2 regions of the Agromyces intestinalis genome follow, and region 1 is predicted to be linked to the other one. Evidence: riboswitches for the same ligand, from Rfam matches in the RefSeq annotation. Region 1 holds a riboswitch; the other holds the start of a gene.
The links. A riboswitch is a leader RNA that binds a small molecule or an ion and turns the genes downstream of it on or off. The one in region 1 is predicted to bind thiamine pyrophosphate.
Positions count from the first base shown of each region.

Region 2: it holds a riboswitch for thiamine pyrophosphate, as region 1 does, so the genes downstream of both, FLP10_RS16120 (ECF transporter S component) here and thiM (hydroxyethylthiazole kinase) in region 1, are expected to answer to the same signal.

Region 1 is NZ_CP043505.1:2,447,759-2,452,165, forward strand. Features, by position in the region: gene FLP10_RS11145 (bifunctional hydroxymethylpyrimidine kinase/phosphomethylpyrimidine kinase) at 1-1,727, opposite strand, end outside; gene thiM (hydroxyethylthiazole kinase) at 1,724-2,623, opposite strand; TPP riboswitch at 2,614-2,709, opposite strand; gene FLP10_RS11155 (GNAT family N-acetyltransferase) at 2,763-3,350, opposite strand; gene panD (aspartate 1-decarboxylase) at 3,423-3,827, shown strand; gene FLP10_RS11165 (8-oxo-dGTP diphosphatase) at 4,003-4,407, shown strand, end outside.
Region 2 is NZ_CP043505.1:3,541,354-3,545,760, reverse strand. Features, by position in the region: gene FLP10_RS16125 (ABC transporter ATP-binding protein) at 1-895, opposite strand, end outside; gene FLP10_RS16120 (ECF transporter S component) at 897-1,526, opposite strand; TPP riboswitch at 1,563-1,673, opposite strand; gene FLP10_RS16115 (hypothetical protein) at 1,728-2,084, opposite strand; gene FLP10_RS16110 (DNA polymerase IV) at 2,201-3,523, opposite strand; gene gatB (Asp-tRNA(Asn)/Glu-tRNA(Gln) amidotransferase subunit GatB) at 3,792-4,407, opposite strand, start outside.

The DNA.
Region 1 (4,407 bases):
GCGTCCTGTGCGAGGTAGCCCGAGAACACGTCGCGCGGGAGCGTACCGTCGGCCAGTCCGCGCACGAACGGGAGGTCGTCGATCGCGCTCCGCACGTCGACGATGTGCGTCCACCACTCTGCCTCGACCTCGGCGGCAGTCGGGGCGGTCGTCGTACCGCCGCGCGACCAGAGGCCGGCGAAGTGATGTACAGGCCCGTGGCCGCCGCCCACGGCGAGCTCCTCGCCGTGCCGCAGCGACTCGCGCAGCCATCGGCGCGACTCGGCGATGGCGGGTTCCCATTCGCCGTGCGAGGCGCGCAGCGTGGCGACCGCCGATGAGAGCGAGCAGCCCGTGCCGTGGGTCGCCGTGGTGGCGATGCGGTCGCCGTCGAACTCGACGATGGTGGCGGTCGCCGCATCGACGAGCGCGTCGGGTGCCGTCGCCCCCGCGAGGTGTCCGCCCTTCGCGAGCACCCGCACGCCGAAACCGGCTGAGACGGTCTCGGCCTGGGCGATGACACCGGCCCAGGTGGTTGCAGATTCGGCGTCGGCGAGCACCGCGAGCTCGGCCACGTTGGGCGTCACCACGTCGGCCAGCGGCAGCAGGTCGCGCAACGCGCGCTCGGCGGCCGGGTCGAGCAGCCGGTCGCCGCTGGTCGCGACCATCACGGGGTCGAGCACGACGACCGGCGGGCGGATGCGACGCAGCCACGCGGCGACCGTGTCGATCACCTCGGCATTCGCGAGCATGCCGATCTTCACCGCATCGATCTCGATGTCATCGGCGATCGCGTCGAGCTGGTCGGCCAGGAACGTCGCAGGCGGCACGTGCACGCCCCGGACCCCGCGCGTGTTCTGCGCGGTGAGCGCCGTGATCGCAGCCATGCCGTACCCGCCGACCGCCGCGATCGACTTGAGATCGGCCTGGATGCCCGCGCCGCCAGACGGGTCGCTGCCCGCGATGCTCAGCACCCGCGGCACGCGTGCCGCGGGGTCGCCCTTGCCCGCTGGTCGAGGATCGCCCGACGCAGTCGGACGCATCTCGAGACCCCGCGACCGTGCCTCCCACCGCACCGGCTCGATTCCCGCGCTCTCCGCCCACCGCGCGACGAACTCCGCGGCCGCTGCACGCGGATCACGTGCCGCGCAGATCGCCGACACCACCGCGACGCCCGCGGCCCCCGCGCGGCGCAGCGCCGTGACATCCGCGACGCCCACGCCGCCGATCGCGACGCAGGGCAGCTCGGTCGCTGCGGCGATCGCCGCGAATCCGTCGATGCCGAGGGCCGGCGGGTGATCGGGTTTGGTGGTCGTCGGTCGAATCACGCCGACGCCCAGGTAGTCGACCGTGCCGCGGGGCAGGCGCGCGACCGCCTCGAGATGCGCCGGCGTGTTCGCGGTGAGGCCCACGATCGCGTCGGGTCCGAGGGCTCGGCGTGCGGCGAGCACCGCCGCGTCGCCCTGCCCGAGGTGCACGCCGTCGACGCGGATGCCGCGTTCACGCGCCGCGACCACGACGTCGAGCCGGTCGTTCACGACGAGCGCTGCGCGCCCGCCGATCACCCGTGCGAGCTCGGCGACCTGGTCGAGCAACTCCTCGGTGGTCGCCTGCTTGTCGCGCAATTGCACGACGCGCACGCCGCCCGCGACCGCCTCGGCCACGACGTCGGTCACGCCACGCTCGCCGCAGAGGGCGGCATCGGTCACGAGGTAGGTCGACAGGTCGAGCGGATGCCGCGGGCTCACGCCGGCACCACCGCGGCCGGTGCCGTGGCATCCGCGTCGCCCGCAGCGCCCGCTGCGACCCGCGCTCGCTCGGTGACCCGCGCGCCGTCGACCGCGGCGAGCGCGTCGAGGAACCGCACCGCGAAGGTGCCCGGCCCGACCGCCCGGCCCGTCTCGTCGGTCGCGGCGAGCTCGGCCGCGACGGTGTAGACGAGGGTCGCCGCAGCCGTCGCGGTGAACGCGTCGTGCTCGGTGCCGAGCGCCGCCGCCAGAAACGCCGCCGTCACCGCGCCGAGCGCGCAGCCTCCGCCGGTCACCCGGGTGAGCAGCGCGTCTCCGTTGGCGAGCCGCGCCGTGCGCACGCCGTCGGTGACAAGGTCGACCGGGCCCGACACGGCGACGACCGAGCCGAACGTCGCCGCGAGGTGCGTTGCGGCGTCGGCGGCGGCCTCCGTCGTGTCGGCCGCGTCGACGCCGCGTCCGCCGGCACCTGCGCCGGTGAGCGCGAGCACCTCCGACGCGTTGCCGCGGATGGCCGTGGGCCGGCCGGCGACGAGCTCGTGGGCGAGCGCGGTGCGCACCGGCAGTGCGCCGATCGCGACGGGGTCGAGCACCCACGGCGTGCCCGCCGCGTTCGCGCCCGCGACCGCTTCGCGGGCGGCCGCACGCTGCTCGGGCGTCGGAGTGCCGAGGTTGACGAGCAGACCGCCGGCGACGCCGGCGAACAGGCCCGACTCGTCGGTGATGTCGACCATCGCCGGAGCGGCGCCGAGCGCGAGCAGCACGTTCGCGGTGAAATTCGTCACCACGCTGTTCGTGATGCAGTGCACCAGTGGGGTCGTGGATCGCACGCGGTCGAGCAGCTCGACGCTCGCGGCGGTCAGGTGGGCAGGGTCGGTGAGTGCGCGCGTCTGCATCGCGACATCCCTTCGCTAGTACGAGCTAGATCAGGTTCGACGGGTGTGATCTCAGCCGCGCGGTCGCGGCACCCCGTGTCACTGCGTGCGAGCCTAGCGGACGTGTTCGGAGACCCGGTGAGATGCGTTGCGGGCGGCGTCAGATCGCCCGCGTGAACGCGACGCGATGCTCGCCCGGCCCGTCGTAGTCGCGCCACGCGAGGACGCCGTCGACCTCCATGTCGCCGGTCGCAGTGAACCCCATCGCGGCGTGGAACTCCTGCGATCGGCGGTTGCCCGGCCCGGTGATCGCGTCGACGCGGTGGCCGCCCGCGGCGCGCGCCTCGGCGAAGAACGTCTCGTAGAGCGTGCGCGCGAGCCCGGCCCCGCGCAGGTCGGGCCGCACGCCGACGAAGTGGATGTACGCGACCCCCGGTTGCGCGCTCGAACGGAATCCGATGAGGAACCCCGCCAGCCCCGAGGCATCCGTCGCGATGAAGCTCGTGTCCGAGAAGTGCTGGAAGAACAGCCGCGGCATCAGCAACGGCAGGTGGCTGGTGCCCGGCAGCCCCCACCACTCGGTGATGACGCCGACGACCGCCGCGTGGTCGCGCTCGGTCGGGCGGCGCAGCGCGACCCCGGCGGGCAGGTCGCCGACGGGCGCGATCACGGATGCTTCGGGAGCGCCGGATGCCTCGGGAGCGCCGGATGCCTCGGGAGCGCCGGATGCCTCGGATGCCTCGTCCATGCGCCGATCCTCCCAGACCGGCCGTGCTGCGGCATCGGGCAGGATGGAACGATGCCGTCGTTCCGTCGAACCATGCTGAAGTCGAAGATCCACCGGGCGACCGTGACGCACGCCGACCTGCACTACGTCGGCTCGATCACCGTCGACCAGGATCTGCTCGACGCGGCCGACATCCTGCCGGGCGAGCTCGTCTCGGTCGTGAACATCGCGAACGGCGCCCGATTCGACACCTACACGATCGCGGGCGAGCGCGGCTCGGGCGTCATCGGCGTGAACGGCGCGGCCGCGCGGCTGGTCGCGGTGGGCGACCTGGTCATCCTGATCTCGTGGGCGTCGCTCGACGCGGCGGATGCCGCGGAATTCGCGCCGGCGATCGTGCACGTCGACGCGGCGAACCGCATCGTCGAACTCGGCACCGACCCGGCCGAGGCGATCGTCGGCGACGTGGCGACCCCGCCCCACGCGGTGCTCGCGTAGGGGCCGAGTCCGCCGGTCCCGTCGTGCTGGGCTCCCGACCCGTCCGAGAAAACAGGATGAGCCGGGTCATCCGTCTTCTGTGCGACCCTTGGCGCGTCTGATCCTGTTTTCGCGCGAGACGAGCGCCCCGCGCGCCCGGCCGCAGGGTGGACGCTGGGTCGCCTACCATGGCGGCATGGCACTGCCTCAGGTGTGCGTGGTGTACCTCCTCCGCGAACGCGGCGGCGCGACCGAGGTGCTGCTCGGGGTGAAGCGGGTCGGGCTGGGGGTCGGCAAGCACGTCGGCCCGGGCGGCAAGATCGAGCCCGGTGAGACCCCCCGGCAGGCCGCGGTGCGCGAGGTGCGCGAAGAGGTCGGGCTGATCGTCGACGAACGCGATCTGGAGCACGTCGGCACGCTCGACTACCTGTTCCCCGCGAAGCCGGCGTGGAGCCAGCAGTCGCTCGTGTTCCGCTGCCGACGGTTCGCCGGTGAGCCGCGCGAATCGCGCGAGCTCATCCCTCGCTGGATCACCCTCGACGACGTGCCCTTCGACCTGATGTGGGATGACGCGCAGCACTGGCTGCCGGGGGTACTGCGC
Region 2 (4,407 bases), 1.1 Mb from region 1:
TGGATGCCGAGGAGGGCAGGCCCGCGTCGATGCCGCGACGGACGACCCGGTCCCGCGATCGACCGATCGCGAGGCCGTGCGCGGCCAGTTCCCTCGCGCCGCCCGGCGCGACCGGGGTCGCCGCGGCGACCGGCAGCGCAGCACCGGGCACCCAGACCCCCGCCGCGAGCAGTTCGTCGCGGTGCCGTTCGAGCACGCCCGCGGGGTCACCGTCGGCGATGAGCCGCCCGTCGCGACCGAATACGAGCATGCGCGAGACGAGGTCGAGCCAGACGTCGACGCGGTGCTCGACGACGACGAGTGTCGATCGGGTCTCGTCGAGGACCCGGCGTACCGCCTCGCGAACCTCGGCGACGCCGTCGGGATCCAGGTTCGCCGTGGGCTCGTCGAGCAGCAACAGCCCGGGCTGCATCGCCAGCGCTCCGGCGAGTGCCAGGCGCTGCTTCTGCCCGCCCGAGAGCCGACTCGTCGGATGCTCGAGCGGCAAGTCGAGCCCGACGGCCTCGAGTGCGCCCCGCACCCGTGGCCAGATCCGCTCGCGCGGCACGCCGAGGTTCTCGCAGGCGAACGCGACGTCGTCGCCGACCCGCGCGAGCACCACCTGCGAGTCGGGGTCCTGCAGCACGAGCCCGACGCGCCCGCGCGCGTCGCGCGAGTCGTGCCCGTCGATGAGCAGGCGCCCGGCCGACTCGCCCTCCTCGTCGCCGCCGTGGACGCCCGCGAGCGCGTGCAGCAACGACGACTTGCCACTGCCCGACGGGCCGACCACGAGCACCCGCTCGCCGGGCTCGATCCGCAGGTCGAGTCCGGCCAGCGCCCAGCGGATGCGGCCGGCGTGTCGCCAGCCCCACCCCTCTGCGGAGACGGCGGCAGGTGCGACGCCGAGTGCGGTCACCTCAGACCCGCTTCGTCACCGACTGCCCCGCGGCGAACCGGTTGAGCGCGCCGGTCGCGGCGAGACCGCGTACGATGAGCCAGCCGAGCAGGCCGGCGAGCACGGCACCCGACAGCACCGTGGTGCCCAGGTACAGCGCGAGGAACTCGGCCGACTTCTGCAGGTTCGCCGACGTGAACAGCTCGAGGGTCCACGCGCCGAGCCCGGCAGCAGCGCCCGCGAGGATCGCCACGATCGGTCCGAAGCTGCGGTAGGCGAAGATCGCGAACACGAGTTCGGCTCCGAGGCCCTGTGCGACTCCCGAGTACAGCGTCTCGATGCCCCATTGGTTGCCGACGATCGCCGAGACGATCGCAGCCAGCACCTCGACGTAGAGCGCAGCGCCCGGCTTTCGGATGATGAGCCCACCCAGCACACCACCGATGAGCCAGATGCCGACCGCGATGCCGCCGAGGCCGGGAGTGAGCGCGTCGGCTGCGGAGAACCAGGCGTAGCCGAGGTTGTTCCAGACGAGGAACAGCAGGCCGGTCGCGATGCCTACGACGCTCGCGACGACGATGTCGACCACGCGCCAACGCAGTCGGCGACCGCCGGTCGAGACGCGGTCGGGTTCAGTGATGGTTGCGTGCACTGTCGTGCCCTTTCGTTCGATGGAAAGCGGCACGGGATTGAGATGGGATGCCCTCCCTGCGCTGGCATGACCCAGATCAGGTTCGACGGTCGAAGGTTGGAGAACCTTCCTCTCAGCCCGGCTCACCGGACTCCCGTGTTCAGGGCACGAGTATACGCGCGAGTCGCGGTGTGCGACGCGACTCGCGCGGTTTCGGGCGGGTCAGTGCTTGAGTGCCCGGATGATCCACCGCAGCGTCTTGCCGAGCGCCCAGACGAACGGAGTGGCCACGAGCAGCAGCCCGATGACGTTCGGCTCGAAGCGGACCTCGCCGCCGCGACCGACATATGCGCCGAGAGGAATGGAGACGCCTCCCCCGCCGCCGCCCGAGCCCTCACCGTGGCCCTGCCGGTCTTCGCCGACGTCGCCCTCACCGCTGCCGCTTCCGCCGCCGAACCCGTAGTACCCGAGCGCGACGGGCACGATCGTGGAGCCCCCGACGTCGACCGGGTCGCCGTACGAGGTGCGGACGCCGACGCCGGCGACCTTGTCTGCGAGGTCGAGCACGAGTTCAGTCATGTGCAGCAGGCTACCGAGCGCGTGCTCGCCCGGCCACCCCTTGCGGTCGAGCGGCCCGGATGCCGCTGATGTCCGTCACGAGACCTCCGCGTACCCGACTGCGCATCGGCGGCACGTCAATCACCGTCGCGGAGGCGGCGTATCACCTCGGAGCGCACGTCGACCGTGCGCCCGTCGTCCTCACGCTCCACGGACTCGCCAGCACCGGGGCCGGCCGAAGCGGTCGTTCGCTTCGCTCGAACCAGCGCGGCGGGCCGAACGGCTCCGCGGCCGAACCGGGCGGTCACCTCGTCGACCGCTCGCTCGGCCTCTCGCCAGTCTTCGTCGGGATCCCACAGCATCGCCCCACCGCCGGCCGGACGCAGCTGCTCGGCGCGAACGCCGATGAGCCGCACCCGCGCACCGTCGCCGATGAGACCCGCGAGCGCGGCGGCGGCCTCGTCGTAGATGCGGCGGCCGACGTCGGTCGGTTCGGCGAGCGTGCGCGAACGCGTGAGGGTGCGGAAGTCACCGTAGCGGAGCTTCAGCGACACCGTCCGGGCGACGAGCCCGGCCCGGCGCAGCCTCACCGCGACGTCGTCGGAGAGTCGCAGCAGCTCACGGCGGATGTCGTCGGGCTCGACCAAGTCGTGCGAGAACGTCGACTCGTGGCCGATGCTCTTCTCTTCGCGGCCCGTCACGACCCGACGTGGGTCTTCGCCGGCGGCGAGGCTGCGCAGTCGTGTCGTGAGCGCGGGACCGACGGCACGCTCGAGGGCGTCGGCGGGCATGTCGGCGACGTCGCCGATGGTGCGCAGCCCGAGGCGTGCGAGCGACTCCTCGGTGACCTTCCCGACGCCCCACAGCGCCGAGATCGGCAGCGGGTGCAGGAACGCGATCGTGTCGGCGGCGGGCACGACGAGCAGTCCATCGGGCTTCGCACGACCGGATGCCACCTTGGCCACGTATTTCGTCGCGGCGATGCCGACCGAGCAGGTGAGGCCTGTCTCGGCGCGCACGCGCTCGCGGATGGTCCAGCCGATCTCGGCGGGACTGCCGTGGAGACGGCGCGCGCCCGACACGTCGAGGAAGGCCTCGTCGATCGACAGCTTCTCGACTCGCGGCGTGATCGACTCGAAGATCTGCATCACCTGCTTCGAGTAGCTGGCGTAGCTCGCGTAGTCGCCGCGGAGCACGATCGCATTGGGGCACCGTCGCAGCGCAACCGACATCGGCATCGCCGAATTGACCCCGAACCGGCGGGCCTCGTAGCTCGCCGCCGAGACGACGCCACGGCCAGCGGTGCCGCCGACGAGCACGGGCTTCCCGCGCAGCTCGGGTCGGCTCAGCAACTCGACTGACACGAAGAACGCATCCATATCGACGTGCAGGATCGGGGTCGCCGAGTCGTCGACGGGACCCGTCGTCACCTGCCTCGACGAGCCATCCTGCTTGCTCACGCTTCGACGCTACCCCGAGCCTCCGACACCCGGCGACGTGGGCGTCCGGGCCGACTCCGGCGCTGATGCGCCCCCGGCATACCCCAGACGCGTTTCCCCGAACCCCGCTCCGGCACTGACGCCACCCGCGCACAGTGCCGGAGTCGATGCGAGAGAAGGCTCCAGACGCGAACGGCCCGTGCACGCACCGCGGGGGCACCGCTCGGCGCGCGCGACGCCGGCTGGCGCCCGCCATCGCCCAGCGGACGCTCCGCCGGCAGACGGATGGTTACACCTGGCCGGCGCGCTCCAGGACGAGCTCGCGCACGCGCGCGGCGTCGGCCTTGCCCTGCATGGCCTTCATGACCGCGCCGATGACCGCGCCGGCCGCCTGCACCTTGCCGTCGCGGATCTTCTCGAGCACATCGGGCTGGGCCGCGAGCGCCTGGTCGATGGCCGCGATCAGGGCGCCGTCGTCGGAGACCACCGCGAGGCCGCGTGCATCGACGACCTGCTGCGGCGAGCCTTCGCCGTCGATGACGCCCTCGAGCACCTGCCGGGCGAGCCGGTCGGTGAGCGTGCCGTCCTCGACGAGCGCGGCGAGCTCGGCGACGTGCTGGGGCGACACGAGGCCCGAGGCATCCGTCTCGCGCTGGTTCGCGAGGCGCGCGATCTCACCCGTCCACCACTTGCGCGCGGCCGCGGGCGTGGCGCCGGCAGCGACGGTCTCGGCCAGCTCGTTCAACATGCCCGAGTTCGCCACGAGCTGGAACTCCTCGTCGGTGAAGCCCCACTCGGCCTTGAGCCGGCGCCGACGCGAGGCCGGCGCCTCGGGAAGCGCGGCGCGCAATTCCTCGATGAGCTCGGCCGACGGCACGACGGGCAGCAGGTCGGGCTCGGGGAAA